Regions from separate parts of the Bacillus thuringiensis genome, predicted to be linked through region 1. Evidence: a T-box and tRNA genes for the amino acid it is inferred to sense, from the RefSeq annotation. Region 1 holds a T-box; the other holds one or more tRNA genes.

Region 1 (8,371 bases):
ATTGCCTCTTCAAACCTTTCTTGACTTTGGTACATTTCTCCTAAAGCAAGAAATGCTCTACTTACGAACGGTGTTTGCTCCGTTAATTGTAAGGTAATCTTTTCTGCTTTTCTTTCTTCCCCTGCTTTAAAGAATACTTGTGCTTGCAGAAGAAGAGTATCATAATCATCTGGTAGTTCTCGAACCATTTGCTTCGTTAATTCCAAAGCATCTCTTAACATATCTTCTTCCTCGCACTCAACGAAAAGATTTACAAGTTGCTTCGCTACTTCATAATCCCATTTATTTTCTAGTGACGTGTGCAGAATCTCTATCGCTTCTTTATTCATCTCTACATTCTCATAAAATAGCGCAAATCGCTGTGCTGCCATACTATTTTTCGGATTTAACTTTAAAGAGATTTCATATAAATCAATTATCATAGTAACCATTGAAATTTCTTTCGCACGATTTTTCATACGATAAAAAGCTCTCGTAATGATAGATCGTTTCGGCTGTTCATGCAGCTGGCGTTCAATCCATATTTCCGTAACCGCAGCTGCAGCATACATGAATGCTGTACTTCTTTCTACTTTTTTCACCTTTAACGTATGAAGAAAATCTCGTATGTTAGACAATTTTTTATGTTGCTCTACTGCTTTTACATAAACATCAAATATACGTTCATTATCAAAATCTTTTTGTATTACTTTCATTGCAACTTCAATTGCTTTTACATTTCTTTTTTTCACTAATACTTTTGCATAATGATATAGAACTTCTATATGCTCACCATCTAATTGTAGTGCGTATTCAATCTGTGCTTGTTCTTTATCTATTTCATTCATCGCTCCGTACACATATGCAATCGCATCTAAACGCCATATTTCAGGTACTTCTTCCTCTAATTGTTCTAGTTCAGTCAGCAATTCTTCCTGAAGATTCATATCTACTGAAAGCTGTGCCAAATATTCCATATTAATATGCAACGGCTCTTCCTTCATCGCCTGAACCATATGACTTTGTTCTTTAGAACGGTTTTCTTCTTTTTCGTATATTTCCGCAAGCTGTAAATGTACACCTACGAAATTTCCATCAAGCTCTAAACATGTTTCATACGCTTGTTTTGCTTCCGTCAATTGCCCTAATGCCATAAGTGTTTCACCAATTCGGTAATACGGTAATGCCGTTTCCTTTTGTTCTATCTCCTTATTATATCTTTTCATCGCTTGGCCGTACTGTCCAATAGATTCATATAAAATACCTGCATAACAACCGTACTCACTTACTTCATTTCTTTCTTTGTGTAAAGTTCTTAAAAACGCTATACCTCGTTGTACAAATTCCGTTCCTTTAATTCGATTCACATATTCATCTAACGCACTTGCTACATTATAATCGCTTTTCTTTATACCATTTTCTAACTTAGATAGCGCTACTTTAAACCCTTCTTCATTTCCACCAAGTTCAAGTTCAGCATCCCATAAAACCATTCCTGCATTCATGAGGAAATCTTGGCTCTTTTCAATTTGCTTCTCAAGACCAAGAATGTATTCTTTTGCTTCCTTGTATTGTTCTCTTGCCATATACACTTGTGTAAGTCCGAAGTGAGAATAAACATCCTCATCGTTTTCTTCTAAAGCACGCTTATACAATACTTCTGCTTCTTCCAAGCTATCATTTTGAAAATGATAGTCACCTAATTTTACGTAAAGAGGTGCTTTATCATCACAGTTCTCAATACCGTTTAATAAAATTTCTTTCGTACTTTCCTCATCCTTCAAATCAGATTCGTATATTTCCGAAAGTTTCGTATAAATGTAAGGTGCATTACTATCCAAATGAATCGCTACTTTAAGCCCTTTTATTGCTAAATATAATTTCCCTAGTTGATGTGCACATCTCGCTCGTTCATACCATACATGTGCTTCATATTTATACTCTTTTAACAAGTCATTAAAGATTTCATATGCTTCTTCATATCTTTCTAAATCTATTAATATTAAACCGTGATTCGTTAAAGTGAACCTTTCAGGACTGCGCTCTAACGCAACTTGTGAATATTGCAATGCTTTTTCAGATTGATCAATATACATATAGGATAAAGCGAGAAAACTCCAAGCAATAGGCTGATCTGCGTCTAATTGTAACGATGAACGAAAGCTTGAAATCGCTTCTATATAACTTTCCTGCTCAAAAGCATATCTTCCGTTTATTAAATGATATAAAGCACGATTATTTTTCTTCTCAACGCTTGTCAGCATTTGCTCCGCTTTCTCTACTTCCTGAAGACGAATAAAACACTGTGCACCATGCAATTTAACAAAGTCCGAGTTCGGAAACTTTTCCTTTAACTTATCGATACAATATAAAATAAATTCTTTATCTACTTCAACATCTAAGTGCTTTATCGTATATAACCACGTATTTGGATTATCGCTCGTTTCTTTTAAAAATTGTACTAAGTTACTAATTCCCTCTTTATCCTGTTCATCTAAATGATCCGTAAGAGAAAAAATAGATTTAAAATAACGATTTTCTTCCTCACTTAGAAACGCTAGTTGCGCCTTCTTTTCTTTCGGAACAAACGTGATTGCTAAACAGCCTGTATAACGATATTTTTCTTGTAATTTACTATATTCCACAAGAACTGGTTCTATAAAGTTTGGATCTTGAACATAGAAAGCTTGCAATGTATCATCATATCCAGATAGAACTTGTACGTGTGAAGCATGCTCAATATCTATACTTAATAAAACAGGAATTCCTTCATCAATCAGTCTCTTATAATTCTCTTCATTCCCTTTAAAATAACGATATTCATAACCTAATTCTTCTAAATAAGAAACAGTATCTGAAAACTTCGATCCTGTCATATCAAAAATAAACTCTGCTATTTCATCTTGTGTACGTGTCTCTCCCCATATACGCAACATCATCTCTAAACTTGTCGGAACACAATAATTATCCTTTTGTACAATAGGAACTATCGGCAAGTGAACCTTTTTTCCATCCGGATTTTTTTCTAAATTATGATATAAAGATTCTTTTAAACTCTTTTCTTCTTTTAATAGCTTTTGTAAATCTGCAAATTTATTCATTTTGTACAGCGCTTCTGCACGTAAATGTACAAAGTAAGTGTTATAAGCATGATATGGCAGCTGAGTATTTATGTTATCTATTACCGCTAACATCTCTTCATATTGCTCTAAATCTAATAAATACTTTACCTTCTCAAAATGAAAATATGGTACTTGTGGGAACTTTACAATCGCATCATTAATTAACTGTATCGCACGTTTTTGTTCTCCTTTATTTGCATACAATTGTGATAATAAATAGGTAGATAACTCTTCACAATCTTCATGCTGCATGCCAGCAATAAATTGTTCTTCCGCTTTCTCCCATTCGCCTGTATGCATATAAACGTAGCCCCATTTATCAAACACTACGCGCGTACTGTACTCCTCTGCTTTTTGCATATACATTAGCGCTTCTTCATTTCTTTTCATTTCTAAAAGACATCGTACTAACGTAAAATATGTTTTCGCTAAAAAATCGGCATCTATTTCTTCTTTATTACTCTCTTCTAAAGTTTCTTTTAACAGCTGCTCTGCTTCAAGAATTTTCCGCTCATCAATTAACTCATCACAATATAAAGAGAGCGTTCTCATATTTGGGAATTTTTTATAAGCGTAGCGAATGAGGAATGAACTGTATTGGTGCATAAGCCCTTCATCAGTAAGACGAATTAATATGTCAAACTCCTTATGCGAAGGAATATTAGCAAGCCACTTCTTCACATAGGATAAAGTATTCGTTTCTTTTATATATGCAATTTCATTATTTATTTCCTGTAATCCGTCTACAAATCTCTTATCTTTCAAACACGCTTCTAACTGCTTAAAATCTAGCATGCATTCACCTCGAATTTATATTTAAACTGCTACTTGCTTAGATTTTACACACCATATAGTATGTATTCAACTAAAATCTCTTATAATGGATGGTATTAATTAATATTATTCAAATTTATAACAAAATATAGTAAAAATGATTGTTTTTCTCCGTATTTTGTTTAATTATATGGAATGACGTAACATGCGGTTTTTATCTTGTAGAAGCTGAAATCAGTACATAAAATTATATTGGCGATAATTCAAATATATCAGCGATTCTTTCATTTTATCGGCGATTTTCAAATTATATCGACCGATTCTTAACATATATCAGCGATTATATGTCGAATATCGATTTATCGACATTAAACAACAATTCTTATATATCATATCTTTTAACATACTATATCACCAAATGTAATTTTCATATTCGGAGCATACACTAAAGAAGAATGCACATGAAATATTTTATAAAATCGTAGTTCAGCTTCATATTGAGTTAGCGCATTATCATATGTTAATCCTCTGTCTATTAAACGTTCTATAAATTGCTGCTTATCACCTGGATTCCCTGCAATCCCCTCTTCTTTTAATGAATGATACAAACTTTGTTTATCATTATGGTGCATATTAGAATCTAAAAAGTTCACTTTATCACTTACTCTACACTCAATATTTTTCACACCTAATTCACTTAAATACATCGGTATTTTCATACCAATATTTCCATCTTTTCCACTCCTCTGCGTGTCACTTTCAAATAAATTCTGCAAAATGCCTAGCTGGATAAATTCCGATTGGTTCTCTCCATCCAAAGTGTATGAAGACATATTTGATATCCAATGTGGTTCAAAACAGATTATTTTCCCGCCACTTTTAACTGAATGAATCATTTTTTGTAGCATCGTTTTTGGTGAACTCATATGTAATAAGAAGGCATGACAAATTGCTATATCGTATGTATCGTTCAATTCAATTTCTATAGCATCTCCCTCCAGAAATTCTGACTCGTACGGAAGTAAACGAAACAACTCTCTCGCTTCAGCTAATAATGTTTCTCCACTATCAATGCCTGTATACTTTGATCCTTTTGGAAGTAAAGGCATTAATAATAAGCCTAAATAACCATACCCACAACCGTAATCAACAATATGTACGGGCTTAGTAATCTTCCAAACCATATTTACTAAAAAGCGGACATAATCGTCGTTGTAATCTAAATCTCTTGTGTTTTTTAAATACGTTAGTTTACTGTTCCAATCGTACGTTTCCAAGTTCAACGCCTCCTTTTTATATATGACATTACAATTCTCCATTTAATACGGACATTCCTACACCTGAAACAACTCTAGAAAAGTTTAGATTTAATAAAATAAAACTTCTGCTTTCACATTTTCTATGAAAATAAATAGGCATACATATCTACTACGATACGTATACCTATTTGTTTTACATCTCCTCAGGAGCATCCACCCCAAGTAGACGTAATCCTTCTTTTAATACAACTGTCACAGCATACACTAATGCCAGTCTACTGTCTTTCTCTCCGTTCTCTTCTAATATACGAACATTACCGTAATATTTATTGAACGATTGTGCTACATCTAATACATATTTCGAAATAATCGATGGCTCATTTTTATTGAAAGCTGCTTCAATTACTTGTGGGAATTTGTTTAGTAATTTTACGACACTCCAGCTATGATCGTCTTTTAAAGCAAACGTACATGTTTCAAATTCTACACTTTCTTTTCTTAAAATAGAGCAAGCACGTGCATGTGTGTACTGTACGTAAGGGCCTGTTTCTCCTTCAAATTTCAGCATGTTTTCTAATGAGAATTCAATATTGTGCATACGCTCATTTTTTAAATCGTGGAAAATAACCGCCCCTACACCGACTTGCTTTGCTACTACTTCTTTTTGTTTTAAGTTTGGATTTTTCTCTTCAATATTTTGTTTTGCAAGGTCGATTGCTTCCTCAAGTACTTCTTCAAGTAAAATAACTCTTCCTTTACGTGTCGACATTTTCTTGCCGTCTTTTAAAATGAAGCCAAATGGTACGTGTTCCATACCATCAACCCAAGTATAGCCAAGTTTTTTTAATACAGTGAAAAATTGATTGAAATGTAAGCTTTGTTCTGGACCAACAACATATAGCGCTTTATCAAATCCATAAGTGTTTTGACGATATAAAGCAGCCGTTAAGTCACGCGTTGCATAAATCGTCGCACCATCTGATTTTCTAATTAAACAAGGCGGCATTCCTTCTTCTTCTAAATTAACGACTAATGCCCCTTCTGATTCTTCAAGCAACTCATGTTCTTCTAAAATCCCAATAAAATCTTCCATTTTATCATTATAGAAAGCTTCGCCTTGAAAATTAGTAAATTCCACACCGAGAAGTTCATAAATACGAGAAAATTCTTTTAATGATTCGTGACGGAACCAATTCCAAAGTTCAACTGCTTCTTCATCGCCTTCTTCTAGCTTTTTAAACCAAGCACGTCCTTCTTCTTCTAATTCATCATTCTCTTTTACTTCTACATGAAACTGAACATATAACTTAAATAGCTCACGTATTGGATCCTCTTTCACCACTGCTTCATTTCCCCATTTTTTATAAGCCGTAATTAACTTTCCAAACTGTGTTCCCCAATCCCCTATATAATTAATTCCTACAACTTCATAGCCACATTTTTCAGCGATATGTCTCAGTGAATTTCCAATCATTGTAGAACGTAAATGCCCCATTGAAAAAGGTTTCGCGATATTAGGAGAAGAATAATCGATAACTACTGTTTTTTCACATCCAAAGTGATTTTGACCGTACTCTTCTTTCTCAGCTAAAATTTTCTTTAATACTTCATCACTTACAGTTTCACGATTATAAAATACATTTACATAAGGACCAACGGCTTCTACTTTTGTAAAGAACGGATCATTTAACTTCTCCGCCACTTCCTTTGCGATAATAGCTGGTGCTTTTTTATATTGCTTCGCTAATGAAAAACATGGGAACGCTGCATCTCCAAATTCATCTTGTTTCGGTGTTTCGATTAAATCTAAAATTTGATTTTGCGTTAATTCATTTACAAAAATATTCGATAAACTTTTCGCAAACTGTGTTTTATATTCCATACTACAACCTCCTTATTTTTTAAACACAAAAAACTCGTCTCTAAAAAAGAGACGAGTTTGAACCCGTGGTACCACCCTTGTTGTTCGTTACGAACCACTTTCCCGTTTATAACGAGGACAGGGGGCCTCGGCTTTCTCTACTATTCGTTCAAGAAGCATCTCCGAAGTGCGCTTCATCTTTTTCTTCCGTACTAGGCTCACACCATCCCTAGCTCGCTTTCCTTCTAAAAAAGATTACTCTCTTCATCACAGACAGTATATTTAATTAATTATTGCTTATTATACATCTTTTCAAACAATTAGCAAGGGCCAATTACACCAAAGTGAAACTTAGCACTTTTTCTTTTGTATACGTGAAAATTGTGTTTTTCAAATCTAGAACTACGGAAATGATCTTTTAATACGACACGCTTTCTCGCCACTCGCTTCGCCTCCGCAATTGTTTCGTCAGTAATATCATGATACAAAGCGAAATGTTTTAACCCTTTAATTCCGTCAGATTCTATGACAGTTTCTTCAAACATCGGATCAAGGTAAACGACATCGTAACTATTGTCTTTACATTGCGCTAAAAATGAAAAATGCTCCGTTTGCTTTACATTAATTCGTTGCATTGCCTCATCAATTTCAGAAACGGATGAAGACCATGTTTTCAAACCATTCCTCATGATATAAGCCATATATTCGTTGCCTTCAAGTCCTGTTACTGTTCCACTTTCACCAACAACATAACTAGCTACAATACTATCTGATGCCATGCCGAGCGTACAATCTAACACTGTCATTCCGCTCTCTAATTTAGCAGCTTGTACAAACGGATCGTGCTCTCCACGCATTAACCTTTTTACACGAAACATCGCTGAGTTCGGATGAAAGAAAAATGATTCTTCCGTACCTTTCGGATAAATAGCTAATCGGTTCTTTCCTACGACAAGTACATCTTGTTCATACTGCTCATGTAATTTATGCACTGGTATATCATTACGTGAAATGAAAGAACGATTTAATTCTTCCGCTACCTTTTTTGCATATGCTGTCATTTCTTTATTTGTTCTTCCTGCTGTTGTTACTATCATTCTTTCACCTCTATATAAAGAAAAGAGGGAGATTTACTCTCCCCCTTCTTTTAGCAATTCTTTTCGAAAGCTTGCTCTAAGTTCGTAATAATTTCGTCCATAGTTGCACCTTCAATTTCATGACGGTGAATGAAGTGAACAACTTCTTTTCCTTTTAATAATGCCATAGATGGTGAAGATGGAGGAATTTCTCCGAAGTATTCACGCATTTTTGCAGTAGCATCTTTATCTTGACCTGCAAATACAGTTACAAGATGATCAGGTTGTTTTTCAGCACGA
Region 2 (25,065 bases), 2.4 Mb from region 1:
TATGGTAATGCCGGATATTATGTTCCCGGAAAAGATAACTGTGGGAGAGAATTCGATTATTGGCTATAACACAACGCTTTTAGCACATGAATATTTAATTCGTGAATATCGACTTGGGGAAATCGTCATTGGAAATGAAGTGATGATTGGAGCGAATGTAACAATATTACCAGGTGTGAAAATTGGAGACGGTGCGACTGTCTCAGCTGGCACACTTGTTCATAGAGATGTACCGAGCGGTGCTTTCGTAGGTGGAAATCCAATGCGTATTATTTATACGAAAGAGCAAATGATCGCAAGAGAAGGTTCATGGTGAAAATGTAACATTTCTCCTCTTTTTTTATGAATAAAAAGGAAATAATTGAGTATAATATACTGTTTTGTTTTTTACGGAATCGTTTATACTTATAGATAGAAGAATGTGTGAACGAAGAAAACAAAAAACTGGAGGATATATGGGGAAAAATCAAAGGATATATAAGGAGAACGGACAAGTTATCTCTTTTAATCAATTAGCGGAATTCTTTTATAAAAAAGGGATGAGAGCTTACAAAGGGCAAAAATTGCAAGATGCAATTAAATATTTTCGAAGAGCGGCACAAAGTGAGAAGGAGCCGTTTATTTTATGTCAATTAGCAACAGTATTATCTGAGGCTGGTGAATATCAAGAGTCGAATCAAATCTTCTTAAAGTTAGTTAGATCTAATCCAGAACTTGAACAGTGCTATTATTTTATTGCAAATAATTATGCATATATGGGGTTATTTCAACAGGCGAAGAAATATGCGGATCGTTATTTAGAAGTTGCAAAAGAGAAGGAATTCGTAGAAGATACATTAGAACTTCTTGAGATTATGGAAGAAGAAGCAATGGGTGCGGAAGAGATTGAAGATGAAGATGATTTAATTGTTATGCAGGAAGAAGCGAATCGCTATATTCGTAATGGACAATTGGAAGAAGCAATTGCTACATTAGAAATTGTTACGAAAGATTATCCGGAATTTTGGTCAGGTCATAATAATTTAGCCATTGCACATTTTCAATCGGGTAATGTAGACAAAGCACTGAAGTTAACAGAAATGATTTTAGAGAAAAATCCTGGTAATATACATGCGCTTTGTAATACGCTTATTTTTCTATATTCAATTGGAGAGCATAAACAAGTAGAAGCGTTAGCGGGACAGCTAGTTTCAGTATATCCGATTTCATTTGAACATCGTTTGAAATTGGGAACTACACTTGCAACAATTGGTTATTTCGAGCATGCATATAAATGGTTCAAACTATTAAAGCGTCAAGGATACGAAGGAGACGTTAGTTTTTATTATTGGTTTGCATATTCTGCTTATATGGTGAAAGATCAGCAACTAGCTGAAAAAATGTGGCAACATGTCGTGGAATTGCATCCTGATAAAAAGGGAAAAGAACCGTGGAATGCGCTGAATTTAGCAGATGAAGGACAAAACGTGTTATTTGAAGAATTACGAAAATCATTTCAGCAAAGTGCGACGTTAGAAGAACAAATGCTAGCTTTATATTTAATGAATGAATTGTCAACGCCGGAGAAGGTTGGATTCTTCTTTGATATAACGCAAGCGAAGAACGGTGTTCCCATCGTATCGCAACTTGCAAAGTACTTCTTTTTACTTAATAGTCATAAGAGTATTCCAGCTGATTTACAACAATTTGAGCAGTGCGTACGAATCGCGGATGCATTATACAATTATACGAAAAAAGATGATGAATTAATTGAAGAGTGTTTACACTTTTGGTTTTGTACGTTCATACGTTTATATACATCTGGAGACATATTTACAAATGTGTACGGCTGGTCAGCTGCGATTGAATACATTGTACGCGGCGAACAAGGAAATAAAATGACACAGTCGGAGCTTGGAGATGTATATAATGTATCTGTAGCGACTGTCCGAAAGTATGTGCAAGCTGTTAAGCGTACGCACACATAAGATAAGCAAATCATTGGGAAAAAAATGATGCTAACAGTATAATGAGGGTAACTTAATTGTGTAGGAATGGATAGGAGTGAATAGTGTGTCAGAAGAAAAAATTTATGATGTCGTTATTATTGGTGCAGGACCAGCTGGTATGACAGCTGCAGTATATACATCTCGTGCAAATTTAAGCACATTAATGCTTGAGCGTGGTATTCCAGGTGGCCAAATGGCAAACACAGAAGATGTAGAAAACTACCCAGGTTATGAGTCTATTTTAGGACCAGACTTATCAAATAAAATGTTCGAGCATGCGAAGAAATTTGGTGCTGAATATGCATACGGTGATGTGAAAGAAGTCATCGATGGTAAAGAATACAAAACAATTATTGCTGGTAAAAAAGAATATAAAGCACGTGCAATTATCGTTGCAAGCGGTGCAGAGTATAAAAAAATTGGTGTACCGGGTGAAACAGAACTTGGCGGCCGCGGTGTATCATATTGTGCAGTATGTGACGGGGCATTCTTTAAAGGAAAAGAACTTATCGTAATTGGCGGCGGAGATTCTGCTGTTGAAGAGGGTGTGTTCTTAACACGCTTCGCATCAAAAGTAACGATCGTTCACCGTCGTGACACGCTTCGTGCACAGAAAATTTTACAAGATCGTGCTTTCCAAAACGAAAAAGTAGATTTCATTTGGAACCACACTATAAAAGAAATTAACGAAGCAAGTGGTAAAGTAGGAAGTGTAACACTTGTAGACGTAAACAGTGGAGAAGAGAAAGAAGTCAAAACTGACGGCGTATTCGTATACATCGGTATGTTACCATTATCAAAACCATTTGTTGAATTAGGTATTACAAATGAAAATGGTTACCTTGAAACGAACGAACGTATGGAAACGAAAATTCCTGGTATTTTCGCAGCTGGTGATGTTCGTGAAAAAATGCTTCGTCAAATTGTAACTGCAACAGGTGACGGTAGTATCGCAGCACAAAGCGCACAACATTACGTAGAAGAATTATTAGAGGAATTAAAAACTGTATCAGAAAAATAAGGGATAATATACCTTGCGAGAAGAAAGCTACCGACAGGAGCTTTCTTCTTTTTTTGTGTGAAAATGTCAAAATTTCGTCAAAAAATATAAGGATTATAAGCTTTCTTATTGATATACTGGACTTTACGGAAAAAATCACTATAAGAAATGAGGAATTTATTCAGTATGGAATGGCGTAATATATATCGTGGATTTTGTATGGGCGTTAGTGATTTAATTCCTGGTGTGAGCGGCGGTACAATCGCTGTTGTGTTAGGGATTTATGAACAATTGCTTGCGGCAATTAGTGGATTCTTTAGTCGTGAATGGAAAAAACATTTAGGATTTTTAATTCCCCTTGCAGCTGGTGTGGCAGCGGCATTTTTAACGTTAAGTCACGTCATTAAATATTTACTTGCAAATCATTATGAGCCGACTCAATTTTTCTTCCTCGGTTTAATTATTAGTATATTACCGATGTTAATGAGGGAAGCTGATGCAAAGTCGTCGTTTAAAGGTAAGCACATCGTTTTATTAATAGTTGCAGCAATTCTTGTTGCGATTACAGCTTTCTTTAAACCAGATAAGGCAGCAGATCCAATTACGACGTTAACAATTTTAAATGCAATTGGTTTATTTTTCGCAGGATGGATGGCTAGTATGGCTATGCTACTTCCTGGGATTAGTGGATCGTTTATTTTATTAATTATTGGTGTGTATCCAACAGCAATTAACGCTTTAACTACACTTAACTTACCTTTAATCGTGGTTATCGGTGCTGGTGTTATGGTAGGGTTCGTTGTAAGTAGTAAAGGCATTAGTTTTTTATTAGATCGTTATAAAAGTATGACATTTGCGGCAATTATTGGACTTGTAATCGGTTCGATTGTAATTGTATTCCCTGGGATTCCGACCGGCGGATTTTCAATTATAAGTTCAATTATTACCTTTATTTTAGGATTTGCAATTGTTACTTATTTCGGTAAGAAATAAGGGCTTTAATCCCCTTGGCGATAAAAATCGTTAAGGGGATTTTTCATGCTATTCATTAAAAGTCTAAGCATTTACATTGCTTGTTATGGAAAGCTTTTTTAAAATTGCTGAGTAGCATATGCTTAGCGAAAGAGGACTGGCTCCTTCGTTGTAGCAAACTGTTTTTGATAGTATAATGAAAGAAGTATGCAGTGAGGAATTTTACTGCAAGTAGCTGAGGTGAAGAAACATGCAAAGAGTGACAAACTGTGTGTTAATTAGAGATAATGAAGTACTCTTACTCCAAAAACCTCGCCGAAATTGGTGGGTTGCACCAGGCGGGAAAATGGAGCGTGGTGAGACTGTAAGAGATTCCGTTGTTCGCGAATATCGCGAAGAAACAGGTATTTATTTGAAAAACCCAGCGTTAAAGGGGGTCTTCACCTTTGTCATCCAAGAAGGTGATAAAGTTGTTTCTGAATGGATGATGTTCTCCTTTTTAGCGACAGATTTTGCAGGAGAAAACAAACTAGAGAGCGAAGAAGGCATCATTGGTTGGCATACATTTGATAAAATTGATGATTTAGCAATGGCGCCAGGAGATTATCACATTATTGATTATTTAATTAAAGGAAATGGCATAATCTACGGTACATTTGTATATACCCCAGATTTTGAGTTGCTTTCATATCGATTAGATCCGAGTTAAACCGTCAAGGAGAGGATACGATGACAGAGAATAATGATATAAAAATGGTAATTATTACAGGGATGTCTGGAGCTGGAAAAACAGTAGCTTTACAAAGTTTTGAAGATTTAGGATATTTTTGTGTGGATAATTTACCACCGATGTTATTGCCAAAGTTTATTGAGCTTATGGCGGATTCAAAAGGGAAAATGAATAAAGTGGCACTTGGTATTGATTTACGTGGCCGCGAGTTTTTCGAACATTTATGGGGAGCACTTGATGATTTATCAGAACGTACATGGATTATTCCTCATATTTTATTTTTAGATGCGAAAGATAGTACGCTTGTAACTCGTTATAAAGAAACGAGACGTTCGCATCCACTTGCACCAACGGGTTTGCCGTTAAAGGGAATCGAAGCAGAGCGCAATTTATTAACAGATATGAAGGCACGAGCGAATATTGTGCTTGATACATCGGATTTAAAACCGAAAGAATTACGTGAAAAAATTGTTCACTTGTTCTCAACAGAAACTGAGCAAGCATTTCGTGTAAATGTTATGTCATTTGGATTTAAGTACGGTATTCCAATTGATGCAGATTTAGTATTTGATGTTCGTTTTTTACCAAATCCATATTACATTCCACATATGAAGCCATTAACAGGACTAGATGAAGAAGTTTCTTCTTATGTACTGAAATTTAATGAGACACATAAGTTTTTAGAGAAGTTGACGGATCTGATTACTTTCATGCTGCCTCATTATAAAAGAGAAGGCAAAAGTCAACTTGTAATTGCAATTGGATGTACAGGTGGACAGCATCGTTCTGTTACGCTTACAGAATACCTTGGGAAACATTTGAAACCAGAGTATAGTGTTCATGTATCTCATCGTGATGTGGAGAAGAGAAAGGGCCATTAAGGGATGAAAAAAGAGAGAAAGCCTAAAATTGTCATCATGGGAGGCGGGACTGGACTTTCTGTTTTATTAAGAGGATTAAAGCAATATCCTGTTGATATTACAGCAGTTGTTACAATCGCTGATGATGGTGGCAGTTCGGGTAGATTACGTGATGAGCTAGAAATTCCACCTCCAGGTGACATCCGTAACGTACTTGTTGCGTTATCGGATGTAGAGCCACTGGTGGAAGCTTTATTTCAGCACCGTTTCACAACAGGAGACGGACTGAAAGGTCATGCGTTAGGAAATCTATTGTTGGCAGGTATGACCTCGATTACGGGAGACTTTTTCCATGCAATTACGGAAACAAGTAAAGTATTAAATGTCAGAGGACGTGTATTACCAGCAGCGAATCAAAGTGCGGTACTTCATGCGGAACTTGAAGATGGAGAAATTGTCACAGGTGAATCAAAGATTCCTTATTACGGAAAGAAGATTAATCGTGTCTTTTTAACTCCAGAAGATGTAGAGCCATTGCATGAAACGTTGGCTGAGATTAAACGAGCTGATTTACTTGTTTTCGGCCCAGGAAGTTTGTATACGAGTATATTACCCAATTTAGTTGTTAACAAAATTGGGGACGCTGTTCTTGCTGCAAAGGCGAAGAAGGTATATGTATGTAACGTTATGACACAAGCGGGTGAAACGATGGGATATACTGCTTTTGATCATGTGCAGGCGTTACACGATCATTTAGGGCAACCATTTATCAATACTGCAATTGTAAATAACCGTGAGATTCCTTGTGAATTACGTAAGTTATATGAGGAAGAAATGTCTACACCAGTTGTAGTGGATGAAGAACGTTTTGCTGAAAATAATATTGATGTTATTCAAGAGGGATTAGCGAAGTATGATGATCGTGTTGTAAGGCATGATACGTTAAAGTTAGCTTCGATTTTATATTCATTGTTATAAATATGCGTTGCCTCGTTTGAGGTAGCGCTCCTCATTCATATAGGACAAGAATTTTGTTCCATAATAATCGTATAAGGAGGTGTTGACTGTGTCATTTGCATCAGAAACAAAGAAAGAGTTGACGAATCTTGAAGTGAAAGAATGCTGTGAGAAAGCAGAATTATCGGCGTTACTTCGAATGAACGGATCGCTTTCTTTTTCAAACCGTCGTCTATCTATCGATATTCAAACAGAAAATGCGGCAATTGCAAGAAGGATTTATACGCTTTTGAAAAAAGGATATGATGTGACGGTAGAATTACTTGTTCGTAAAAAAATGCGATTGAAGAAAAATAATGTGTATATTGTACGACTTGTTGAAAAATCTCGTGAAATACTAGCAGATCTTCATATTGTTCGAGCTGATTTTTCATTTATTCGAAATATATCACAGGAATTGATTGAGAAAAAATGTTGTAAACGATCGTATTTACGCGGTGCATTTTTAGCAGGTGGTTCAGTAAATAACCCAGAAACATCATCTTATCATTTAGAGATCTTTTCGTTATATAAGGAACATAATGATGCTATATGTGAACTGATGAACGGATTTGATTTAAATAGTAAGACGTTGGAAAGAAGAAAAGGGTACATTACGTATTTGAAAGAAGCGGAGAAAATTACGGAATTTTTAAATATTATTGGTGCTCATAATGCGCTTTTAAGGTTTGAAGATATTCGAATCGTACGTGATATGCGTAATTCCGTAAATCGTTTAGTGAACTGCGAAACAGCTAATTTAAATAAAACAATTGGTGCAGCGCTAAGGCAGATTGAAAATATCCGCTATATTGATGAGACGGTTGGTCTTGATATATTGCCAGATAAACTACAAGAGATTGCGCAACTACGAAGAGATTATCAAGATGTAACATTGAAAGAGTTAGGTGAGATGGTATCCGGGGGGAAAATTAGTAAATCGGGTATTAATCATCGTTTGCGTAAAATCGATGAAATTGCAGAGAAATTACGCGCGGGGGAAACGGTAGCAAAAAAATAAGAGGTTAAAGGGGAAATGGAGCTGTGGTTCAAAAACGAGTTCAGGTTTCATTAAAAAACGGTTTACAAGCACGTCCGGCTGCGTTGTTTGTACAAGAGGCAAATCGCTTTCATGCAGATATCTTTATTGAGAAAGATGGAAAGACAGTAAATGCAAAGAGCATAATGGGGATTATGAGCTTAGCAATTGGAACTGGAAGCATGATAACAATTACAACAGAAGGTTCAGATGCAGAAGAGGCTTTAGAAGCATTAGCTGCATATGTACAATAAAGAGCTATCGCGTATATGCGATAGTTTTTTTGTTTTGTTGTTTGTGCGGATTAGCGGGGAGGGGTATTTAGCTGATTTGTCCTTATCGGAGATTGTCGGTAAATCGATATGTTGTGTCGAACCGTTGATATATTAAAAAAATCGTTGATATAATTTGAGTTTTGTTCGATATAATTGAAAAATCGTTGATATATTTAGAGGGATACTGGATGGGGTATGTGAGCGGGGAACAATATATAAAAGAAGCGCCCAATTATAGGGTGCTTCCGCTTTTAGTTATATCCAGCTCCAGCGGCTAGAATGGTCGGTGGCTTCGCTTCTTCCGTCGAGGTAAAAAGCACCTCTTTGTCAGAAGCTCCATCCTCCTCCCATTCTGAACGAGCCGCTTTCGCTTTTAATTTATTAACGATTTGTAAAGATCTTATCGATTAAACCGTATTCTAAAGCTTTTTCTGCTGTCATGAAGTTGTCGCGATCTGTATCGCGTTGTAGTACTTCAAGTGGTTGACCAGTGCGGTCAGCAAGAATTTGGTTTAGCTTTTCACGTAAGAATAGGATACGTTTTGCAGCGATTTCGATTTCAGTCGCTTGACCTTGTGCTCCACCAAGTGGTTGGTGAATCATTACTTCACTGTTTGGAAGTGCATAACGTTTTCCTTTTTCACCTGCTGCAAGTAAGAATGCACCCATAGATGCAGCCATACCGATACAGATTGTTGATACTTGTGGTTTAATAAACTGCATTGTATCATAGATTGCCATACCCGCTGTGATAGAACCACCAGGGCTGTTGATGTAGATGTGAATATCTTTTTCTGGATCTTGAGATTCCAAGAATAAAAGCTGGGAAACGATTGAGTTAGCTACGTTGTCATCAATTGCACTACCAAGCATAATGATGCGGTCCTTTAATAGTCGAGAGTAAATATCGTAAGCGCGTTCTCCACGATTTGTTTGTTCAATTACTGTAGGAATTAAATTCATCTGTTATTTCCTCCTTCTAAAGCTTTCTTAGTCTTATAATACAATTATGGTCAATAAAGGTCAAACGAAACCACTTTAAATCAAAAAAATATGTAGTTGTACCATGAAATATTCGCTATGTTTTCGAAATTCCCTGCTTATGTATCTTCAACATCATAACCGAATTACGTAAATTTAAACGTTATGAAAACTGGAGAAAAACAGAAAAGAACGCCTTTTAACTGAAGCGTTCTTTCGATAATTAGTCTTTTAAAAGATAGGTTACTTTATTTAAAATTTTTTCGATTTGTTTCGCGTTTTTACTATACATTTCACTTGCTGATTTCGACTTTGTTTCTAGGGAAAATAGTTCAAGATCAGCATGACATTTTTTTAAAGATGCTAATAATAAAGGTTTGTTTTGAGGAGAAGGCATTTGAAGTTTGTCATTGTAAATGTCGATAGTGAGTTGTCCGTATGAATCGACTTGACCGAGAAAGACATTTTCAATAACAACACCGAGTTTTTCTAGTTCAGCATGTAACCAAGCGCGGTTATGTCCACTGGAGGATAGAGGTTCATCTAGTACATTTCCATCCATAATAACAGTTTGCGGTTCTTTTTCGTTTGGTACTTTTAAACCGATGTCTTTTGCTGTAAGTGGCTGAGAATCTTTCTTTAATAGTACATTTAATTCTCCGCTCGGTTCTAAGACAGCAAATTCGACTTCCGCTACGCTGAACGCACTTTTTCCTCGGAGTAGTTCAAGTAATTCGTCACTCGTATATTTTTCTTTCTTTAAGTTATCTTCGAGTATCTTTCCATCTTTTATTAATACGGTAGATTTCCCTTCAAAAAAATCCCGAGCTGTTTTGTTCTTTAAGGAGAGGATTCCTGTGAAAAAAGGTACCGCAGCGAAAATGAGTATCGCAAAGACGCCGTGGAAAAATTTCGAATCGAGCCCTGTAGATACTTGGGCAGCGATGTCACCGATTGTCATTCCGGCAATGTATTCAAAAAAGGAGAGCTGAGAGATTTGTCTTTTCCCTAACCATTTCGTAATAGCAAATAAAATAATTAATATGAATACAGAGCGAAGAATGACAAGTGTCCATTCCGGCAGGTGAGACATAGTCATTTCCTCCAGTCTACTTAAAACCCTTTATATTGAGGTTCTTCACGTTCTAATACTGAAACTCTATTCTGTAAATCAGCGATGACGCTATCCATTTCTAACATACATTCATGAAATACACGTTTGGATTCGTCGTCTTGTGAATTTAATGAAAGCGAGCTTAAACTTGCTTGAGCTCCTCTTACACTAGCAAGGCAAGTTTTTACGCTAGCGATAACAGTCATACAAACACTCCTTATCCTTTCGGTTTAAATAACAATGCTCCTATGAAACCAAAAATAATAGCTGCGGATACGCCGGCGCTCGTTACTTTAAACATGCCGGTAATGACGCCAACGATACCATGTTTTGCAGCTTCTTCCATCGCACCATGAACGAGGGCGTTACCGAAGCTTGTAATAGGTACAGTTGCACCAGCTCCAGCGAAATCAATTAATGGTTCATACAAATTGAATCCATCTAATATAGCTCCGGCAACAACGAGTGTTGCCATTGTATGAGCTGGTGTTAGCTTGCCGACATCAAACATAAGTTGTCCGATTACACATATGAGTCCACCAATGACGAAAGCCCAGAAAAAAATCATTGCGTTGCACCTCCAAATTCAATCGAAACGGCGTGAGCGATACACGGAATCGTTTCTTCTTGTTGGAATGTAAGTGGAGATAGTAAAGCGCCTGTCGCAACGACAAGTATTTTTTTGAACTCTCCTCTTTTCATTCGATTTAATAAATGACCGTACACGACGGTTGCAGAACATCCAGGCCCGCTAGCGCCGGCTATGACAGGTTGTCCTTCTCTATAAATGATAATTCCGCAATCTTGAAACTGTTCGCTCGTTACTTTTGTTCCATGCTTATGTAGTAAATCGTAAGCAATTTCGCGACCGACATGACCAAGATCACCGGTCACGATTAGGTCATAGTAAGAGGCATCGATTTGTCGTTCGCGTAAATGGGCTTCGATTGTATCGACTGCAGCTGGAGCCATTGCGCCTCCCATATTAAAAGGATCTGTTAATCCCATATCAATAACTCGTCCAATTGTGGCAGATGTTACCCTAGGGCCGTGTCCGGTATCGCTTAAAATGGCGGCTCCTGCTCCGGTTACTGTCCACTGTGCAGTAGGCGGCTTTTGTCCACCGTATTCGGTAGGATAGCGGAATTGTTTTTCTACAGCTGTATTATGACTGGATGCACCAGTTAATAAATATTTTGCGCCTTTTGCATTTACGATACTTGCCCCAAGTGCTAAACCTTCCATAGAAGTAGAACAAGCCCCGAATAATCCGAGATAAGGAGTGCCAAGTGTCCGGCAAGCAAAGCTTGTTGGAGTAATTTGATTAATTAAATCTCCTGCGAGTACAAATTGAATATCATCTTTACGAAGTTTCGCTTTTTCAGTAGCGCGACTACAAGCTTCTTCGAATAAAATTTTATGTGCTTTTTCATAGGAATCTTGTCCGAGCCATAAATCTTCATGAAGGATATCGAAGTCTTCTGGGATGTTCCCCTTTGCTTCAAATGGTCCACCGACAACCCCTGTTGAGATAATGACTGGTTTGTTTTCAAATACCCACGTTCGGTGTCCTTGTAACATTTATAGACCTCCCCATTGAACGAGAATCGTTTTAATAAGTGCGATGACGAAAGCTGAAAATACACCAAATAAAATAACAGAACCCGCTAGTTTAAACATATTGCCGCCAACACCAAGGACGAATCCTTCCGTTCGGTGTTCGATACATGCTGCAATAACAGAGTTACCAAATCCAGTAACAGGTACAGCTGTACCAGCACCAGCAAACTGCCCAAAACGATCATATATACCGAAACCAGTTAGTAACATAGAAATGAAAATAAGAGTTGCGACGGTTGGATTTCCTGCCGAACGTTCAGTGAAATCGAAATACGTAATATAAAAAGTAGAGATTAGTTGTCCTATGAAGCAAATAAAACCACCGACGAAAAAGGCTTTTATACAATTTTTTAAGACAGGTCGTTTCGGTTCGCGTTCTTGCTCGAATTTTTTATACTCCTGTTGTACAGGGGTTAAGTTTTTATCTTTACTAGACATTGCAATCCTTCCTTTTCTTTTAAAAAGCGTTAAGTGTTAGACTCCATTTTTTTACCAATGAATTTTAATTGCTTATTAATCTCATCTTTAGATACTTTTTTGTCCTTAATCTTTCTTTCGAGCTTTTCGAGTAACATAAAGATTTTTTTATCGGTACTTACACGAACATCGAAAGTAGGGTGCTCATCACTTAGCTGCTTTTGAAGCTTCTTACGTAGAGGTTTTAATCCAAATCTTTCGTGATGCTCCGGTGTAACTGCTATGTAGAGATCTAAATTTGAGTTTACTGCTGTGCTTTTTGTAATTTCATCCATAGCGAGAGCTCTTTTCTTCGCTCCTTGTGATATAGATTGATTAAAGGATTCCGTACTCGTCTTTGTTAACTTTGGACCTTTTTCTTTCTCCGTTCGTTTTGCTTCTTCTTTCACTTTTTTATCTAAAGGACTATTATCACATCCGGTAAAAGAGCTAAATAGAAGTGCAAATAATGCGGTTATGAGGCCGAGTTTTCGCATAATTATCATTCCATTTCTATTGCAATATGTAATGTGATAGAAAAAGGATGACTGCATATCATCCTTTTTCTATTTCACAGCAAGTCTGATTCGTTATTGCTGTGAGTATTGTGGTTCTTCTTGTTGGACTTCTTCAACGCGTGGGTTTAAAGAATCGATAATCGTTTGTGTTTGCTGCGCAGCTGTTTGGAAAAGTTGCTTAGCTTGTTGGTTATCCGTATCAAGAGCGAATCCCTCTAAGCTAGCTTGTGCACTTTTTAATCCAGAAACAGTTTGCTTTAGTTTCGTAATTACAGTCATTGAATGAAGCCCCCTTTGGAATATCAATTCAAAGATTATAATTTGTGAGTTGGGGTGAATTTATGATTGGAAAATTTAGGGGTATTACATGTGTGGATTACAATTTTGTAATGAATATGTAAGGAAAAGCGATAGTGGAAAAACCCTCTTTCTCCTAGAATAAAGAAAGTAAAGTAAGTTAAAAGGATATTTTAAGGAGAGAAAAATGAAGAAATTATTATTAGGTTTAATTGGACTTTTTATATTAGTTATTGGTGTGGCAAGCTTTTCTCATAATGAGGTGACTGATAGATATAATCCGCTTGTGAAAGAAGAATTTGTATATGTAAAAGCGAAAGAATCTGGCCGATTATCTACAGTTGGAGAGGTAGCTGGAGACTATAAACTTACTGGTTATTACGCTTCGGGTGAAGGAAGAGACGTTAAGTTTTATGCACCTCGTGGGCTTCGAGAAGGAGCGTATGTAAAGGTTAAAACAAAAGGTGAATATATTGAAACATACCAAGAAGTACAGCCGAATGAAATTCCAAAAGAGATTAAAGAGAAACTAGATAAATAAAATGGGTAAGAAGTGCCTCCTAAATGTAGAAATTAGGGGGCTTTTTTATGCAGACAAAAAGCGTATATATAATGTGCTATCAAAGAGTTTTTATTGATTTAAATGGTTTTTATTGCTATTATTATGAAGAGAAAATGAAGTGTTTTCTATAATCATGCGCCCATAGCTCAGTCGGATAGAGCGGTGGTTTCCGGTACCACGTCTGCCGGGGGTTCGAATCCCTCTGGGCGCGTTAAAAAGTCCTAACTTACGTTTTGTAGGTTAGGACTTTTTTATTTATCTCATTATTTGAGGGTTAAACAAAACAAACTGATGGAAGTTTCATTTTATATGTGTACTTTCAAAATGCCTTGTCTCATTGCTTCTGTTAAAGCTTCGGAGCGTGATCCTACTTTTAATTTTTTGAAGATTTTTGTTAGGTTGTATTCTACAGCTCTTGAACTCATGTACAGTTCATCAGCAATTTGTTTATTGCTACTTCCTTTAGAGACGGATTCTAAGATTTCTAATTCTTTTTGTGTAAGAAGAGCGGTTTTATTTTCAAGTTGTTGAGTCGTTATATCGTCTGTATGTAGTTGACGTAATAAAGAAATAGGAAGTAAAGTATATCCATTTACAGCTGCACGAATTGCCATTAATAGCTCTTGCTGAGAAGCTGATTTACTAATAATTCCGCTGATACCAGAGTTTATTAATAAATTAAATTGGGATACGTATTCAAAACCTGTGTATAAAATGATTTTTGCATCTGTTTGAATATGTAATATTTTCTGGGCGAGTTCAATACCACTACAATTGGGCATATTCATATCCAAGAGATATATGTCAAAAGGTGTAGCGTCACTTTTTATAAGTGCTTCCTGTTCATTTAAAATATATTCTGCTTGCATATCTTCTTCTAATTCAATCATGCTCTTTGTTCCTTCGCCTACAATTTGATGATCATCTACGATTAATACTCGAATCATTATTTACCACCTCGGAACTGTAATGTTTACTTGAAGTCCTTTTTTAGCTTCGGATACTATATGTATTTCTCCACCAATTGATTGAAGCCTTCCTTTTATACCGGAAATCCCCATATGCTGCTTAGGAGAGTGGGGAGTGTCTATATCAAAACCTTTGCCGTTGTCTCGGTAGTCTAGGAAAATGCAGTTATTCTCTTCCCATAAAAAAATCGATACGATGGTTGCCTCGGAATGTTTATCTGCGTTTGTTAGTAGTTCTTGAATGATACGATATAAAGATAAAATTTTGTCAAAATCGTAATGATGTTCTTGAATTGATTCATGATCAAATTGAATATGAAACTGCACACGTAATTGTGTTTGGGCTAGCAATTCTCTTAATGCACCAATTAAACCAGCATCTGATAAAAGTGATGGACGCAATTCATTACATGTGTCGCGAATTTGTTGTATTACATCGTGCATACCGAAGTGGATTTTTTTTAGTTCATTTTTTAATTCTAGTGGAACGGATTTGTTTTTTAGTAAAGAGTCTAGTTTGCGGTACCATACGATTTGATCTTGTAATGCAGAGTCGTGTAAATCTGAAGCGAGTCGGCGCCTTTCTTGTTCAGAAATTTGAAAGAGTAGGCGTGATAAGCTTGCAGAATTTGTTTTGGATTCTAAACTCTCCTGCTCTAGAGAATGAATAATTTCATTAATGGTATACAAGTTTTCGTAAATAAGACGGACGTATGTCGTGACAGTGATGAACCATGATTTAATATTATTCACTTTTCTTCCAATCCAGATGTAGTGTTTTATATGTTTAGTAGAGTATAAGTAAATGCCAATGCATCCATCATCCTCTAATAAATCATTAATTAGTAATGCTGCCATACTCCATTTTTTCTTTTTAGAAAGTGTGAAATCTTTCGTTTGTCGATATCCGTTACAGAGTGTATATGTGTTGTCTTTCATATCATATTGAACAAATTGAATAAAAGAAGGTTTCAACATCGAAACGATTTCATTAGTGAATTTTTTCTCTAACTCTTCTGTTTTCATAATAGATGATAGCTGTGCGGTAAACTGTTCAATGTTTACGTATAAGTTTGTTTTAGTCCGAAAGAGGTGATTACGGAATGTAAAATCTAATCTTTCTTTTAATATGAGAAATAGAATGTTTAACGGAAAAATAATAATAAAACTTTGCAGCAGTCGAGAGAGAAAATTGTCTTTGTAATAAATGCTCCAGCTCGTAATGATTGCAATTAATAGAGTTGGAATTAGTGACAGAAATGCGTAATACCGTAAACGATCAAATACAAACTCTATATCAAAAATCTGCTTCGTCGCTACTAAATAAAAATAACCGATTGGAAGAGCGATTAGGAACATAGCGCCAATATCTGCTGAGAGAATAGGTGTTTTGAATATTGCATCTGGAAGAGCATAGAGTGTAACGAACGGAAAGAAGGCAATGGAATGAATCGTGAGCATTAATTTTAAAAATGGTTTATGTACTGTACTGTGATATTTGATATAGGCACGGATTAAAAAATATATACAAAAGATAATATTTATTGAAAGGTAAATTAGTTCTAATCCATCGGTATTAACTATTGGAAATGGAATGCACATCGTTAAAATAGAGAGTAATAGTAAAATAATGCCGATTGTAATATCGATTTTTAGAAATCTCATAGAAATAACGTATAGTTGCTTTTTCTTGAATAATTCATTCAACAATAAAATGAGAGACATAGGTGTACCTTGAAATACAATACTTAAAATAATGAGAGCGATAAAATCACCTTTACCAGATTCAACTGCGATTAGAAGACTTGAGGAAGTCATGAATAGAAACGTGATCAAAAAGAATGTTTCCCGGTTCAAAGGCTTCTTTGTATAAAGAAAAATAGATAACCCTAAACAAATAAAAGCGAGTAGGAAGGGAAAGTATACAGAAATAATTTTGTCACGAGAATCAATAAAATGTTGTGTTCCTTTATAAGTTTGGGTGATATCGTCTTTTTTAATTTGTATTTCAGATGCATTTAGTGATTGGTTTTGGTATCCAGGAAGTATTCCTAAATGAGGCTTTTCTTTATTTATCGAATAGATTATATCTCCTTCTTTTAAGTCCGTATGAAAAGCCCAACCGGAGGATTTAATTTTTGCTATTATGTATGTAGTTGAGTCTGTTTTAGAAATAAGAACTCCACTATATGGTTGGTTTATTTTATATAAGATATAGCCTTGTAAACAAAAATACAGGATAGTTACACATAAAATGAAAACGAAATTACGTTGTATCTGCAACGGTTTAGACACCTCTCTTTGTAGGTATATCGTTTAATTTCTGAATATTTTTATAATAACATTTAAGAAGTTTTCATACAATCAATGTCATCTGTTGAAATTGCGGTGAACCACATAAGAGTGGTTCGCCTTTTTTACGGTAAATACAGTACGGATTGCGGACAATAGCATCAGAAAGAAGTCTATGATAAAGATACAACTTAACAAGTAAATGAAGGAGGCAATAGTGATGAAAAAGTTTTTGTTGATGGTAGGCGGAATTGCTTTAGGAATGGCAGTTATTTACCTTATTAAACAGTAAAGGGGATGTTATATATGGCATTTGAAATTCAAGGATTAAATAAAACATTTGGTGAATATAAAGCCGTTAATGATTTAAATATACGTGTAGAAGAAGGTGGAATTTTAGGGATGCTGGGCCGAAATGGTGCTGGTAAGACGACAACGATTCGTATGATCTTAGATTTAATCAAACCGGATAGCGGCCAAATTCTATGGAATAATCGCCCTTTTTCAAAGAAAGACCTATCTATTGGCTATTTACCAGAAGAGCGTGGATTATACCCGAAAATGAATGTAGTGGAGCAATTGGTGTATTTCGGCAAGTTAGAAGGAATGCCAGCTAATCTTGCAAAAAGGCATGCGTTACAATGGCTAGAAAAATTAGAAATGACACCACATTTAAAGAAGAAAACAGAGGAATTGTCAAAGGGAAATCAACAAAAAATCCAATTGATTTCAGCGATATTGCATAATCCGGAATTCATCATACTAGATGAACCATTTAGTGGATTGGATCCTGTAAATGCAGAGATGTTAAAAAATGTTGTGCTCGAGTTAATTGCGCAAAGAAAAACGATTATTTTTTGTAGTCATCAAATGGACAGTGTAGAAACGTTCTGTGAGGAAATTTGTATTATGAAAAACGGTCAACTTGTATTATCGGGTGCCTTGTCAGATATTAAGAAAAGTTATCAATACAAATATATGACGTTGCAAACGGAAGGGGATATTGAACCTATTCTTAAGAAGAAAAATTTCAATTTTGAAAAAGTTAATCGTACGTTCATGATTAAAGTTAATGATGGAGAGGATGCATTTTCACTGCTTGAAGACATTAAAACTAAACAATATATCCGAGATGTTTCTATTAAAGAACCTTCTTTACATCAAATCTTTGTTGAAAAGGCGGGTGCATAAGTAATGAGGAATTTCTGGATTGTTTTAGGGCAAACGTATTGGGATCGTGTGAGGACGAAAATATTTATTGGGATGACATTGTTATTAATAGGGGGAGGGATATTCTTATTCTCCTTTCCAACTTTAGTACAAAAGTTTTCTGGAGAGAAAGAAAAAGCAAAGGTTGTATTTATTTCCGAAGCACCTAATGTTACTTTGGATCAATCTAATCTTAGTAAAGCTCTTCCAGAATGGGATTGGTCTTTAGGCGATAAAACAAAATTAAATCAATATAAGCAAGATTTGTTAGATAAGAAAGTCGAAGCGCTCTTTATATTAAAAGAGGGTGCGGGTGCTGAACCAGTATTAGATTACTTTATGAAGGTGGATAATCCTAAGTTGATTCAAAGTGCGCAGGTATTTGTACAAAATCAGTATTTTCAAAGTGCGGTAGTTAAACAACAGTTATCAGAAGAGGCTGTGAAATCACTGACGATGAACGTGCAAGCGAAAAAGCAAAACTTAAATAACGAAGAAACAAGCTCATTCTTACTGGTGTATTTATTAGTAGCGATTATGTACTTAGCAATTACTTCGTATGGAAATGCGATTGCTACAGCGGTAGCGTCAGAGAAGGCGTCGCGTGTTATGGAAGTGATGGTAACGAAGGTGTCGCCTGTTCACATGGTCTTTGGGAAGATATTAGGAGTCGGTCTTGCTAGTTTGACACAGTTATTTATTTTCTTCCTTAGTATGGCGCTATATATTAAATCTGGAATTTTTAAGGTATCGGATTCGTTTTTTGGAGTGAATATTGATGTAAATATGATTACAGGTGAGCATGCTGCATATTTCTTGTTATATTTTGTTCTCGGTTACTTCGTTTATGCGGCACTTTTCGCAGTGTTTGGTTCTATGGTAAGCAGGCCAGAAGAATTATCCGGAACAACGATGCCGATTACTCTTATATTGATGGGAAGCTTAGTGGTGGAGTTATTAGTAGTACTTGATAACCCTGAAGGGCTAGTATCAAGGGTGACATCATATGTTCCGTTTACAGCTCCAATTAGTATGGTAGTTAGGATTATTAATGGGTCTGTGAGTGGTATGGAAATTGCAACGTCTATATTGGTTTTGTTAAGTAGTATTAACCTGATTTCTTTATTTGCTGCGAAAGTATATCCAAAAGGTATTTTGCGAAGCGGTAAGAGCTTGAAGTTATTTCAGCTTTTGAAAAATAGTTGATTAGTGGAAGAGAAGATGGGATCTTCTCTTTTTTTGTTGCTCATTTTAATATCTTGTATTAATATTTACTATTAGTACTTAGTATTAAATTTGAATATTATTATTTTCTTTCAATATTATTCAAATTTAGGTTGTAAGTTGTAAATCTCATTAATACATATAAATTAATAATATTTTGGAATGGGTGTCTGTGATAGCATTCTCCTTTTACCAAACTTATTGTACAATAGAAACAAGGGGGAGATTAGTTTGAAGGCAAGTCTTTTACAAGAACAAAGCTTACGTTTGGCAATGACACAAGAGTTAAGGCAAGCGATTACAATGCTCCAGTATAATGTACAAGAATTATCGGAGTTTTTGTATGAGCAATCGTTAGAGAATCCCCTTATTGAGTTAGGTGGTTTTGAGAGGGAGAAGAAAAAGAGCTCTAACAACAGTAAAAGTACCAGCAAACAAGTCGAGAATCAGATGGAGATCTACAGTGTGGATTCTACAACGATTCAGCAACATTTATTAAATCAAATACAGTATTATAAAATAGATGAAGAAGAGCGAAAAGTAGCTTCTTTCATTATTATGAACATGGATGGAAATGGATATTTACAAGAAACGAATGAAGAGTTAGCAGAGCTCCTTTCTGTGCATATTCATGTAGTCGACCGCTCTGTAGAGCTTGTCCAATCACTGGAACCAGCAGGGGTAGGGGCGCGTAATATTCAGGAATGTTTAACTCTGCAATTGAAGCGCTTACAAAGGCGGAATGGATTAGCAGAAGAGGTTGTAGAAGATCATTTCGCTTATTTTGTGAAGAAAGATTGGCGAAAGCTCGTTCAAGTGTTGAAATGTAGTAATGAGGAATTACAGAGTGCGGTAAATTGTATAACGTCATTACAACCAAAACCAGGTCTTGCGTTTTCTTCAGATAAACCACTTTATATTGTGCCTGATATGGCGGTGAAAAAAGATGGCGATCGCCTCGTTTTACAAATGAATGAGAGAAATATGCCGAGAATTGAAATTCATTCTGAATATAGTGCGCTTCTTAATAATAGTGAAAGTGAAGTAGCATCTTACGTATCAGAAAAGTATCAGCATGTGCAATGGATTATGCGCAGTTTGAAACAGAGAAAACAAACACTTCTGCAAGTGATGACGATTATTATGGAAAAACAACGTGATTTCTTTTGGGAAGGTCCAGCGTATTTGAAGCCTCTCGCTTTAAAAGAGGTGGCGGAAGAGCTAAGTGTACATGAGTCTACGATTAGTCGTGCAACAAGAAATAAGTATGTGCAAACGCCACACGGTTTATTTGAGATGAAATCGTTCTTTAGTAATGCAATTTCGACGACAGAGGATGAGGCAGTTTCAACGAAGCGAGTGAAACAGTTTATTCAAACGCTTGTGGAAGCAGAGAATAAGAAAAAGCCACTCTCAGATCAAAAGATTTCAAAATTATTAGAAGAAGAGCATGAAATTGTTATTTCTCGAAGAACAGTGGCGAAGTATAGAGAACAAATGCATATCCCAGCTTCGTCATTACGAAAAACGATCGGATAGGTGAAGAAGATGAAAGTTGTACTGTATACTAAAAAAGATTGTGGCCTTTGCGTGAAGGCGAAACAAGTTTTACAGGAAGTACAATGTGAATATTCTTTTCAAATCGAGGAAATAGATATATATGAAGATAATGACCTTTTAGAAAAATATCACTTAATGATTCCGGTTGTAGAAATGGACGGAAAACAAGTAGAATACGGTAACATTCACAAAGGTGTCATAATAAACTATATAAAGAATGCAGTTAAGAGTTGAATAAGTTTCTATCTCCTGTTACAATAATACACGTAGCAGGGATTATTTTTTTAACCTATGTGGGACACAAAATGTCACTACGGGACGTAAAGTGACCATGAAGGAAAAATGAACCAATGTAGTGAGGAGAAAAGATATGCGCTCATGGATTCAGAACACAAAAAAATTATTACCTGATCTGCTACCTGTTATGCAAACGAGAATGCAAATTCTTCAATACATTAGGCTCATGCAGCCGATTGGAAGAAGAAACTTATCAGCAAGCCTCGGTATGACAGAACGAGTATTGCGAAGTGAAGTTCAAGTTTTGAAAGAACAAAACTTAGTTCACGTCGCTTCTTCTGGAATGACTTTGACAGAAGAAGGAACAGCTTTAGTTCTTGCTTTGGAAGACTTTATGAAAGAAATTTCCGGGTTAAAGGTTTTAGAAAAGCAACTTAAGGAAACATTAGACTTGGATGAAGTTTTCGTTGTCCCTGGTGATAGTGATGAATCACCTTGGGTCAAACTGGAGATGGGCCGTGCTTGTGTGACTTGTATAAAAGACCGTCTGACAGCGAATAATATCGTTGCTGTGGCTGGAGGAACTACGCTAGCTGCTGCTGCGGACATGATGCAACTTGATTGCAAAGATTTACATATGCTATTTGTCCCAGCACGTGGTGGAATTGGAGAAGGTGTTGAATTAGAAGCCAATACCATTTGTGCCAAGATGGCGCAAAATACGATGAGTAATTATCGCTTGTTGTATGTTCCAGACCATGTTAGTAGCGAAGCATATGCGTCTATTGTGACAGAGCCTTCCGTGAAAGAAGTTCTTGAGTTGATTCGATCTTCCAATATCGTCATTCATGGAATAGGTGATGCGTTAACAATGGCACGTCGCAGAAGTACTTCAGAAGCAGATTGGTTAAAGATTCAAGCAAGCGAAGCAGTTGGCGAAGCTTTCGGTTACTACTTTAATGAAGAAGGAAATGTTGTTCATAAAGTAAGAACAGTTGGTATGCAACTAGAGGATTTACAAAATGTATCTCACGTTGTAGCAGTCGCTGGAGGTTCTTCAAAGGCAAAGGCAATACAGGCTGTAATAAAGCAAGGGCACACTTCAATTCTAATTACAGATGAAGGTGCAGCAAAACAGTTAACAAAGGGTTTTACCCTTTAATATAATCCCCCAAGGAGGAAATTCAAATGACTAAAATTGGTATTAATGGATTTGGACGTATCGGACGTAACGTATTCCGCGCAGCTCTTAACAACTCTGAGGTAGAAGTAGTAGCAATCAACGACTTAACAGATGCTAAAACATTAGCTCACCTTTTAAAGTATGACACAGTTCACGGAACTTTAAATGCAGAAGTATCTGCTAACGAAAACAGCATCGTTGTTAACGGTAAAGAAATTAAAGTTATCGCTGAGCGTGACCCAGCTCAATTACCATGGAGCGACTACGGAGTAGAAGTAGTAGTAGAATCTACTGGCCGTTTCACTAAAAAATCAGACGCTGAAAAACACTTAGGTGGATCAGTTAAGAAAGTTATCATCTCAGCTCCAGCTTCTGACGAAGATATCACTGTAGTTATGGGTGTTAACCACGAACAATACGATGCAGCTAACCACAACGTAGTATCTAACGCTTCTTGTACTACAAACTGTCTAGCTCCATTCGCTAAAGTATTAAACGAAAAATTCGGCGTAAAACGCGGAATGATGACAACAATTCACTCTTACACTAACGACCAACAAATCTTAGACTTACCACACAAAGATTTACGTCGTGCTCGTGCAGCAGCTGAAAACATGATCCCAACATCTACTGGTGCAGCTAAAGCTGTAGCATTAGTATTACCAGAACTTAAAGGTAAATTAAACGGTGGCGCTGTACGTGTTCCAACTGCTAACGTTTCTCTTGTTGACTTAGTTGTTGAACTTGACAAAGAAGTAACAGTTGAAGATGTAAACGCAGCATTCAAAGCAGCAGCTGAAGGCGAATTAAAAGGTATCCTTGGATACAGCGAAGAGCCATTAGTATCTATCGACTATAACGGATGTACAGCTTCTTCTACAATCGATGCATTATCTACAATGGTAATGGAAGGTAACATGGTTAAAGTACTTTCTTGGTACGATAACGAAACTGGTTACTCTAACCGCGTAGTAGACTTAGCAGCTTACATGACTTCTAAAGGTCTTTAATTCTTAATTATATAAGCAATCAATGACAAAACGAGGGAGAGGGTTTGTTCCCTCTCTCTCTTCTTTCGTTTTAAAAGCAAATGTGTTAAGCTTTTGAATGGGTTTTGTCAATCCTAACTAGTAGTCGGAGGGAAATCCAATGAACAAAAAATCAATTCGTGACGTAGATTTAAAAGGTAAGCGTGTATTTTGCCGCGTTGATTTCAACGTACCTATGAAAGAAGGCAAAATTACAGATGAAACTCGTATCCGTGCAGCTCTTCCTACAATTCAATATTTAGTAGAGCAAGGTGCGAAAGTTATTTTAGCAAGCCACTTAGGCCGTCCAAAAGGTCAAGCAGTAGAAGAATTACGTCTTACTCCAGTAGCAGCACGTTTAGGCGAGCTTCTTGGTAAAGATGTTAAAAAAGCGGACGAAGCATTCGGACCAGTTGCACAAGAAATGGTTGCAGCAATGAACGAAGGCGACGTATTAGTTCTTGAAAACGTACGTTTCTATGCGGGCGAAGAAAAGAACGATGCAGAACTTGCGAAAGAATTTGCAGCTCTTGCTGATATCTTCGTAAACGATGCATTCGGTGCAGCTCACCGTGCTCACGCTTCTACAGCGGGTATCGCAGACTACCTACCAGCAGTATCTGGTCTATTAATGGAAAAAGAGTTAGATGTACTTGGTAAAGCACTTTCTAACCCAGAACGTCCATTTACAGCTATCATCGGTGGTGCGAAAGTAAAAGATAAAATCGGTGTAATTCGTCATCTATTAGACAAAGTAGATAACTTAATCATCGGTGGCGGACTTGCTTACACATTTGTTAAAGCTTTAGGTCATGAAATTGGTCTATCTCTATGTGAAGACGACAAGATTGAACTAGCTAAAGAATTTATGCAACTTGCAAAAGAAAAAGGCGTAAACTTCTACATGCCAGTTGATGTTGTAATCACTGAGGAATTCTCTGAAACTGCAACAACTCAAATCGTTGGTATCGACTCTATCCCTTCTACATGGGAAGGCGTGGACATCGGTCCTAAAACACGTGAAATTTATGCAGATGTAATTAAAAACTCTAAGCTTGTTGTATGGAATGGACCAATGGGTGTATTCGAAATGACTCCATTCGCAGAAGGTACAAAAGCAGTAGGACAAGCATTAGCAGATGCAGAAGATACATACTCTGTTATCGGCGGTGGTGACTCTGCAGCAGCTGTTGAAAAATTCGGTATGGCTGATAAAATGAGCCACATTTCTACTGGCGGCGGTGCGTCATTAGAATTCATGGAAGGTAAAGAGCTTCCAGGTGTAGTTTGTCTTAACGACAAATAAGTAGCAGCCAAAGAAAAAGGACGGTGCAAAGCATGCGTAAACCAATTATCGCAGGTAACTGGAAAATGAATAAAACTCTATCTGAAGCAGTTAGCTTCGTAGAGGAAGTTAAAGGTCAAATCCCAGCAGCTTCAGCTGTTGATGCAGTAGTTTGCTCTCCAGCTCTATTCTTAGAGCGCCTTGTAGCAGCAACTGAAGGAACTGACTTACAAGTAGGTGCACAAAACATGCACTTCGAAAAAAATGGTGCATTCACTGGCGAAATTAGCCCAGTAGCACTTAGCGACTTAAAAGTTGGCTATGTAGTACTTGGCCACTCTGAGCGTCGTGAAATGTTTGCTGAAACAGATGAGTCAGTAAACAAAAAGACTATCGCAGCATTTGAACATGGTTTAACACCAATCGTATGTTGTGGTGAGACTTTAGAAGAGCGCGAAAGCGGAAAAACATTTGATCTAGTAGCAGGTCAAGTGACAAAAGCACTTGCAGGTTTAACAGAAGAGCAAGTTAAAGCAACTGTTATCGCTTATGAGCCAATCTGGGCTATCGGTACAGGTAAATCTTCTTCTTCTGCAGATGCAAACGAAGTATGTGCGCACATCCGTAAAGTTGTTGCAGAAGCTGTTTCTCCAGAAGCTGCAGAAGCTGTT

The links. The T-box of region 1 lies ahead of argS (arginine--tRNA ligase). A T-box ahead of a tRNA ligase gene usually reads a tRNA of that ligase, here a tRNA-Arg.
Region 2: it has a tRNA-Arg gene. The T-box ahead of argS (arginine--tRNA ligase) is inferred to sense a tRNA for this amino acid. The anticodon was not compared.

Annotation. Positions count from the first base shown of each region.
Region 1 covers NZ_CP012099.1:2,068,126-2,076,496, reverse strand. Annotated here, with positions in the region: gene AC241_RS10870 (bacteriocin-processing peptidase family protein) at 1-3,896, opposite strand, end outside; gene AC241_RS10865 (class I SAM-dependent methyltransferase) at 4,274-5,152, opposite strand; gene argS (arginine--tRNA ligase) at 5,328-7,016, opposite strand; T-box leader at 7,061-7,275, opposite strand; gene AC241_RS10855 (class I SAM-dependent methyltransferase) at 7,316-8,092, opposite strand; gene AC241_RS10850 (BrxA/BrxB family bacilliredoxin) at 8,143-8,371, opposite strand, start outside.
Region 2 covers NZ_CP012099.1:4,908,497-4,933,561, reverse strand. Annotated here, with positions in the region: gene AC241_RS25575 (acyltransferase) at 1-316, shown strand, start outside; gene AC241_RS25570 (tetratricopeptide repeat protein) at 456-1,967, shown strand; gene trxB (thioredoxin-disulfide reductase) at 2,053-3,009, shown strand; gene AC241_RS25560 (DUF368 domain-containing protein) at 3,175-3,981, shown strand; gene AC241_RS25555 (NUDIX hydrolase) at 4,211-4,669, shown strand; gene rapZ (RNase adapter RapZ) at 4,690-5,571, shown strand; gene AC241_RS25545 (gluconeogenesis factor YvcK family protein) at 5,575-6,528, shown strand; gene whiA (DNA-binding protein WhiA) at 6,617-7,567, shown strand; gene AC241_RS25535 (HPr family phosphocarrier protein) at 7,591-7,839, shown strand; gene clpP (ATP-dependent Clp endopeptidase proteolytic subunit ClpP) at 8,242-8,823, opposite strand; gene AC241_RS25525 (DUF421 domain-containing protein) at 9,065-9,934, opposite strand; gene AC241_RS25520 (DUF1657 domain-containing protein) at 9,955-10,161, opposite strand; gene spoVAE (stage V sporulation protein AE) at 10,173-10,523, opposite strand; gene spoVAD (stage V sporulation protein AD) at 10,520-11,536, opposite strand; gene spoVAC (stage V sporulation protein AC) at 11,537-12,013, opposite strand; gene AC241_RS25500 (YhcN/YlaJ family sporulation lipoprotein) at 12,043-12,528, opposite strand; gene AC241_RS25495 (DUF1657 domain-containing protein) at 12,622-12,828, opposite strand; gene AC241_RS25490 (YxeA family protein) at 13,034-13,387, shown strand; tRNA gene AC241_RS25485 (tRNA-Arg) at 13,544-13,619, shown strand; gene AC241_RS25480 (response regulator) at 13,714-14,355, opposite strand; gene AC241_RS25475 (sensor histidine kinase) at 14,359-16,659, opposite strand; gene AC241_RS25470 (ABC transporter ATP-binding protein) at 16,975-17,859, shown strand; gene AC241_RS25465 (ABC transporter permease) at 17,863-19,083, shown strand; gene rpoN (RNA polymerase factor sigma-54) at 19,333-20,640, shown strand; gene AC241_RS25455 (glutaredoxin family protein) at 20,650-20,895, shown strand; gene cggR (gapA transcriptional regulator CggR) at 21,032-22,060, shown strand; gene gap (type I glyceraldehyde-3-phosphate dehydrogenase) at 22,087-23,091, shown strand; gene AC241_RS25440 (phosphoglycerate kinase) at 23,231-24,415, shown strand; gene tpiA (triose-phosphate isomerase) at 24,448-25,065, shown strand, end outside.